Linked DNA regions of Victivallis lenta. The protein of the gene in region 1 interacts with the protein of each later gene in a pairwise test. Links are inferred from orthologs where the notes say so. Each region holds a gene or a part of one and is shown in the gene's direction. Other genes may lie near its edges.

Region 1 (3,469 bases):
ACCGGAATCGAAAAGTTGTCGTCGATATGCAGCTGTTTTTCGAAAAGTTTGGCAGCGCAGGCCGGAATGATCGCCGCCGTTCCGGCAAGGAACAATCGCGGCGGCGCTCCGACAGACGCAAGGTAAAGCGCCAGCACGCCGCCGCCGACCAGCAGGAACGCCGCCACTCCCTCCCAGCTTTTGTTGTTCGGCGCCCGGTGGCGTCCGAACCGGCGCCCGATCAGTGCCGCCGCCGCATCCCCGGTCAGCATGACCGCCAGCGCTCCGCCGGCAGCAAGCGGCGCATAGAGCACCGTCACCAGCAGCGCCGCCATAAGCACGTAGCTGCCGCCCGAGACGATCCAGGCTCCGGGTTCCGGCTCCTTCCGCAGCATCCTTCCGAAGAAAAAGCCGTAGAGCGGAGTCAGTACCGGCCGCCGGCAGGCGTAGGCGTGTTCCCACAACAGCGTTCCCGCCAGCAGAAACGCGAAAAGCCCCGCCGTGATCCAGCGGTTCGGAATCAGCACGACTGCGAAAACCATCCAGAGCGAAGAGAGATGGATGAGTTTGCGCTTGAGTTCTTCGAAGTAGGTGATCTGGATGTCGGACACGGATGCCTCCCCGTATGTTGTTTCTGGTGACAAAACATAGCACGCGCGCGTAAATATGCAATCTTTTTTCTTGAAATTGCACCGCGGAGGCTGTATATTGTCCAACTGTTGAAATAATCCTGGAAAGAGAGTGGGAGACATGAGCGAAAATACCGTTGACATAAACAGTTCCGCATCCGAATACAGTGCCAGCAAGATCACCGTTCTCGAGGGTCTCGAAGCGGTTCGCGTCCGCCCCTCGATGTATATCGGCGACACCGGGCAGCGCGGACTGCACCATCTGGTCTACGAAGTCGTCGACAACTCGATCGACGAAGCGCTCGCCGGGTATGCGAGCCATGTCGCGGTCACCATTCATCCGGATAATTCGATCACGGTCGAGGACGACGGGCGCGGCATTCCGGTCGATATCCACGAAGGCGAGGGCAAACCGGCCGTCGAAGTTGTGCTGACCATCCTGCATGCGGGCGGCAAATTCGACCATAACTCCTATAAGGTTTCGGGCGGCCTGCACGGCGTCGGCGTCTCCTGCGTGAATGCGCTGTCCGACTGGATGGAGGTCGAAGTCTACCGCGGCGGCAAGGCGTACCGGATTCGTTTCGAGCGCGGCGTCACGACGATGCAGCTCAAGGAGCTCGGGCCGACCGCGAAGCGCGGCACGAAGGTCTCCTTCAAGCCGGATGCGACGATTTTTTCCGATGTGGTCTATGTGCGGGATATCCTCGCCAAGCGTCTGCGCGAACTCGCGTTCCTGAACAGCGGCATCCGCATCGTCTTCACCGACGAACGGCTCGAAGCCGACAACCCGCAGCGTTCCGAAGTTTTCCACTATGAGGGCGGCATCCGCGAATTCGTCGCGATGCTGAATGCCAACAAAACGCTGATCAATCCGGAAGTGATCTACTTCCACCGCGAGCGCAACGGCATCGACGTCGAAGTCGCCATGCAGTACAACGACGGCAATACCGAAAACGTTTACAGCTATGCGAACAACATCAACACCATCGAGGGAGGCACCCACCTGACCGGCTTCCAGATGGCGCTGACCCGCACGATCAACAATTACACCAAAGAGCGCATGAAGAACGACACGACGCTCTCGGGCACCGACGTGCGCGAGGGGCTGTCGGCCGTGGTCAGCGTGAAGGTGCCGGATCCGCAGTTCGAGGGGCAGACCAAGACCAAACTCGGCAATTCCGAAGTGCAGGGCATCGTGACCTCGGTCATCAACGAGGAGCTCGGCGATTATCTCGAGGAGAATCCGCAGATCGCCCAGAACATCGGCAACAGCGCGATGCTGGCGGCGCGGGCGCGCGAGGCTGCCAAGAAGGCGCGCGAAAGCGTCCGCCGCAAGGGAGCCCTCGAAGGGCTCGGGCTGCCCGGAAAACTGGCTGACTGCTCGAACCGCGACCCCTCCAAATGCGAACTTTACATCGTCGAGGGTGACTCGGCCGGCGGCTCGGCGAAATCCGGGCGCGACAGCAAGATCCAGGCGATCCTGCCGATTCGCGGCAAACTGCTGAACGTCGAAAAGGTGCGGATCGACAAGGTGTTCGCAAACAAGGAAATCCAGTCGCTGATCTATGCAATCGGCTGCGGAATCGGGCAGGAGTTCGACGTTTCGAAGGCGCGGTATCACCGTGTGGTCATCATGACCGATGCCGACGTCGACGGTTCGCACATCCGCACTTTGCTGCTGACTTTCTTCTTCCGCCAGATGAAGCCGCTGATCGAGGCCGGCTACGTCTACATCGCGAAACCGCCGCTCTTCAAGGTCACCCGCAAGAAGAAAGAGCAGTACATCGATACGGAGGAACAGCTCGACCGCTACCTGGTCCAGCTCGGCGGAGAGGACCTGGCGGTCAGGGCGGCGGACGGTTCGCAGCTGACGCCGGAGCAGCTCTCTTCGCTCATCGAGCTCTATTCCCGCGCCGCACAGGTTTCGCAGGGACTCCGCCGCTGCGGCATCGATCCGCAGGAGTATTTCGACGCGATCCGCGAGGACGGCAGGTGTCCGATCAGCCACATTACCGTGCGCGAGGCCGACGGCACGAATACGCTGAAGTATCTGTATTCGGCCGAAGAGCAGCACGCGTTCCTGCATGAGGCGGAGACCCGGCTGGCCGGCGCAGCCCCCGAAGTCATTCCGGGCGATCCCGCTTCGGAGGCTGCCGCTGCCGAACGCGCGGCGGAACTTGCCCGTCATTTCGATGTCATCGACATTTTCGAGGCGGCGAACTGCGAGGCGCTGGTCGCCGAGCTGGCCGCGCACAACCTGACTCCGCGCAATGTGTTCGACCAGGATGCGGAGCTCTTCACGGTTACCACCCCGGATAACGTCGGCACGCCGGCCAATTCGCTTGAGGAGCTGTTCCGGCTGGTCCGTTCGAACGGGCAGACCGGGCTGCGCATCCAGCGGTACAAGGGTCTCGGCGAAATGAACGCCGAACAGCTGTGGGAGACGACCATGGACCCCGAAACCCGCAAGATGATCCGGGTCACCATGGAGGATGCGATCATCGCCGACCAGATGTTCACGCTTCTGATGGGCGACGTGGTCGAACCGCGGCGCGACTACATCGAAAAGCATGCGGCGGGCGTCAAGGACCTCGATATTTGATTGCGGCGCGATTGCCGCAGTGCGTGAAACACTCATCCATCATATTACAGGAGTACGGAAATGGCGGAAAAAGAGAACAAAGCCTCCGATAAGAATAGCAGCCGCGACAAGAACCTTCAGATTGCGATCGGCCAGATCGAGAAGAGTTTCGGCAAAGGGTCGATCATGCGCCTCGGCGATACGGGCGCGGCCCAGCAGGACGTTCCGGTCATCAGCACGGGTTCGCTCGCGCTCGACCTTGCGCTCGGTATCGGAGGTG
Region 2 (3,847 bases), on another replicon or contig:
GAAGACGGGAAATATTATATCGTGACCGACCGCTGGCAGAAATTCACTTCGACCGCGATCCATGCGGATACGCTGGCCTTTCTCGGCGATTTCGCCTGCGAGTTCCTGATTCACGCCGTTGACGTCGAAGGCAAGCAGGCCGGCATCGACGAGGAGCTGCTTTCGCTGCTTGCGGCGGAGAGCCCGATTCCGTGCGTCTATGCAGGCGGCATTGCGAACTTCGGCGACATCGGCAAGATCGAGCGGGCCGGAAAGGGGCGGATCGCCTACACGGTCGGTTCGGCGCTCGATATCTTCGGCGGTCCGCTGTCGTACTGCGAACTTGCTGCTTACGCGGGCCGGAAGTCCTGACCTGCCGGCCCGCGCAGGAGCGGCTTTCCGAAAGGCGGAAGGCTCCGGGAGCGGGCCGGGTAACCGCATGTACTCCAGCCGCTTGGCCGCGCGAAGGCGCGCGCGGGCGCAAAAAATGCAGATATTCCTTTGCAAATCAAGGCGGAACGCTTGTCAAAACGGGTGTGCCGCTGTATATTACTCCATTTGATGCCGATGACGTGATTGCAACGAATTTCATATATGGAAGCAGGAAGAAGTTATGAGCGATTTCGAGACCAGGGACATTCCCGTCAATATTGAAGACATCATGCATACTGCATATCTGCAGTATTCGCTGAGCGTCAACGTCGGGCGGGCGATCCCGGATGTGCGCGACGGCCTGAAGCCGGTGAACCGGCGCATTCTCTACGCGATGAAAATGCTGAACCTCGGCAAGTCTCACGCGACCGTCAAGTGCGCGCGCGTGGTCGGCGAGGTCATGGGTAAATACCACCCGCACGGCGATTCCGCGATTTACGACGCGCTGGTCCGCCTCGCGCAGGATTTCTCGATGCGCGCTCCGCTCATCGAGGGGCAGGGCAATTTCGGCAATATCGACGGCGATCCGGCGGCGGCCAGCCGCTACACCGAGTGCCGCATGGAGCGCCTCGCCGAAGAGATGCTTTTCGACATCGAAAAAGACACCGTCAACATGATCCCGAACTTCGACGAGTCGGAAAAGGAGCCCGAGGTGCTTCCGGCCAGCTTCCCGCAGCTTCTGGTCAACGGCACGACCGGCATCGGCGTCGGCATGGCGACCAGCATCCCGCCGCACAACCTCGGCGAAGTCATCGACGCGACGGTCTGTCTGCTCGACAATCCGAAGGCGACGGTCGACGAGCTCATGGAGTACCTGCCCGGCCCGGATTTTCCGACCGGCGCGATCATTCGCGGCCGCTATTCGATGCGCCAGTTCTACCAGACCGGACGCGGCAGCGTAAAGCTGCGCGCGAAGGCCGACATCATCGAGAAGGACGGCGTCGAGCAGATCATCATCACCGAGATTCCGTACGCGATCAACAAGGGGCAGCTCGTCGAGAAGATCGCCGAACTCGTGAAGGATAAGCGCATCACCGGCATCTCTTCGATCACCGACGTGTCGAGCAAGCGCGTCGGTCTCCGCATCGAGATCGGCGTCAAGCGCGGCGCGATGGGCAGCGTGATCCTGAACCAGCTTTACAGCCAGACCCAGCTCGAAACCGTGATCGGCTGCACGATGCTCGTGGTTGACCACAACCGGCCTCGCACGATGAACCTCGCGCAGGTGCTGCAGGCTTACATCGACCACCGGCTCGAAGTCGTGCTCCGCCGCGCGATTTTCGATCTGAACAAGGCCGAAGCGCGTTCCCACATCCTCGAAGGGTTGCTGAAGGCGCTGGCGAACATCGACGAAGTCGTGCAGATCATCCGTGAGTCGCGCAACCGGCAGGAGGCGCAGACGAACCTGATCGCCCGCTTCGCGTTCACGCAGATTCAGGCCGACGCGATCCTCGACATGCGGCTGCACCAGCTGACCGGTCTGGCCGTCGAAGTGGTTCAGGCCGAGTTCGACGAGCTTCAGGTCAAGATCGATTATCTGCGCAAGCTCGTGGCCAGCCGCGACATGCGGCTCGGCGTGATCCGCGAGGAGCTGATCGAGATCAAGAACAAGTACAGCGACCCGCGCCGTTCCGAAATCACGGTCGACGACTCCGACCTGAACATCGCGGACCTGATTCCGCGCCACAGCTGCGTGATCACCGTGTCGAATACCGGCTATATCAAGCGGGTTCCGAGCGACACCTACCGCACGCAGCACCGCGGCGGCAAGGGCATCATCGGCATGGAGACCAAGGAGGAGGATTACGTCGAGCACCTGTTCAATGCGGACAGCCACGATCTGATCTTCTTCTTCACGGACCGCGGTTTCATGTACTGGCTGAACGTCTATGAGATTCCGGAGGGTTCGCGGACCGGCAAGGGCAAGGCGATCGTGAACATGATCAAGGTCGAGCCCGGCGAGAAGATCTGCGCGATGCTGACCGTCTCTCCGGACGAGTTCGACGACCCGAACAAATACATCGTCATGGCCTCGCGCAGGGGCTACATCAAGAAGAGCGAGCTTGCGCTGTTCAAGAACCTGCGCCGCGTGGGGCTGCGCGCGCTCGTCATCGAAGAGGACGACGACCTGATCGGCGCCGGCATCAGCGAGAACGGCAACGAGATTCTGCTCTCTACCCGGCTCGGCATGGCGTGCCTCTTCGACCAGGACGACGAGCAGATCCGCCCGATGGGCCGCACGGCCCGCGGCGTGACCGGCATGCGCTTCAAGATCGACGGCGACTCCGTGGTCAGCATGGAGGTCATCCGCGAGCATGTCTATACCGAAGCCGAAATGACCGGTGAGGAAGGCGAAACCGAAACGGAAGTCGAAGTCGAAGTCGAGACGGACGAGGAAGGTCCGGTCTTCGGCAGCGGTCCCGAGGTGCTGGTCGTCACCGACGGCGGCATGGGCAAGCGCTCGTTCGTCAGCACCTACCGCAAGACGAACCGCGGAGCGAAGGGGGTCGTGAACATCAAGCTGCGCGAGGGTGAGCATGTGCTTGCCGTCGTGCAGGTGACCGACGACGACGAGATTCTGCTGACCACCGAGCGCGGACAGCTCGTCCGCATTCCGGCCAGCGAGATCCGCACGGTCGGCCGTGCGTCGAAGGGGGTCCGGATCATGAACCTCAATAACGGCGACCGGATCACCGGCGTCGCGAAACTGGTCAAGGTTGAAATCGAAAAGACGGCCGTCACGGTTGACGGCGAAATCGAAAACAAGGCCGACAATGTGTTGGCGGAAGCGGCAGCGATGCCGGAAGAACCGGCAGTTCCGGGCGAAGACGTTCCGGAGCAGCCGGGAGAAAGCGAGGAGTAATGCCCCGTCTCGATGAAATTATGCATGAACGTACGCGTCCGCTGCTGATGGGAATCGTCAATGTGACCGGCGATTCGTTCAGCGAGGGAGGCGCTTCTTCGCCGGCGACGGCGGTGGACCGGGCGCTGGCCCTTCTGGACGAGGGGGCCGACCTGCTCGACATCGGCGGGGAATCGACCCGCCCCGGCGCGGCGGTGATTCCGGCGGACGAGGAGTCGCTGCGGGTTGTTCCGGTGCTCCGCGAGCTCCGGAAGCTGCGCCCGTCGGCGATTCTGTCGGTCGATACGCGCAAGGCCGGGGTCGCCCGGGCGGCGCTGGATTGCGGCGTCGACATGATCAACGACGTTTCGATGCTGCGTTTTTCGCCGGATATGGCGGACGTGGTCGCGGCGTCCGATGCGGCGCTGATCATCGCGCATTCGCGCGGAACGCCGCAGAATATGAGGAATTCCGAGTTCCACGACTACGGCGACGATCCGGTCGCGGCTGTCGTCGCGGAGCTGGCCGGGGCGAAAGCGAAGGCGTTGGCCGCCGGCGTGGCCGATGAGAAGATCTATGTCGATCCCGACTTCG

What was found.
Region 2: the proteins of gyrB (region 1) and gyrA interact in binary tests that used the Escherichia coli proteins (3 or more experiments, as listed by UniProt). The link is inferred for Victivallis lenta from one-to-one orthologs.

What each region holds. Positions count from the first base shown.
Region 1 is NZ_VUNS01000003.1:158,136-161,604, reverse strand. The notes cover bases 408-3,469. They hold gyrB (DNA topoisomerase (ATP-hydrolyzing) subunit B), read left to right. Parts: upstream 408-729; coding sequence 730-3,210; downstream 3,211-3,469. Other genes in these bases: recA (recombinase RecA), read left to right, coding at 3,271-3,469; FYJ85_RS04470 (diacylglycerol/polyprenol kinase family protein), read right to left, coding at 408-590. Outside these bases: more of FYJ85_RS04470, read right to left, coding at 1-407. UniProt on the Escherichia coli protein: DNA gyrase negatively supercoils closed circular double-stranded DNA in an ATP-dependent manner to maintain chromosomes in an underwound state.
Region 2 is NZ_VUNS01000012.1:88,343-92,189, forward strand. Bases 289-3,474 are described here. They hold gyrA (DNA gyrase subunit A), read left to right. Parts: upstream 289-592; coding sequence 593-3,274; downstream 3,275-3,474. Other genes in these bases: hisA (phosphoribosylformimino-5-aminoimidazole carboxamide ribotide isomerase), read left to right, coding at 289-351; folP (dihydropteroate synthase), read left to right, coding at 3,295-3,474. Outside these bases: more of hisA, read left to right, coding at 1-288; more of folP, read left to right, coding at 3,475-3,847. UniProt on the Escherichia coli protein: A type II topoisomerase that negatively supercoils closed circular double-stranded (ds) DNA in an ATP-dependent manner to maintain chromosomes in an underwound state.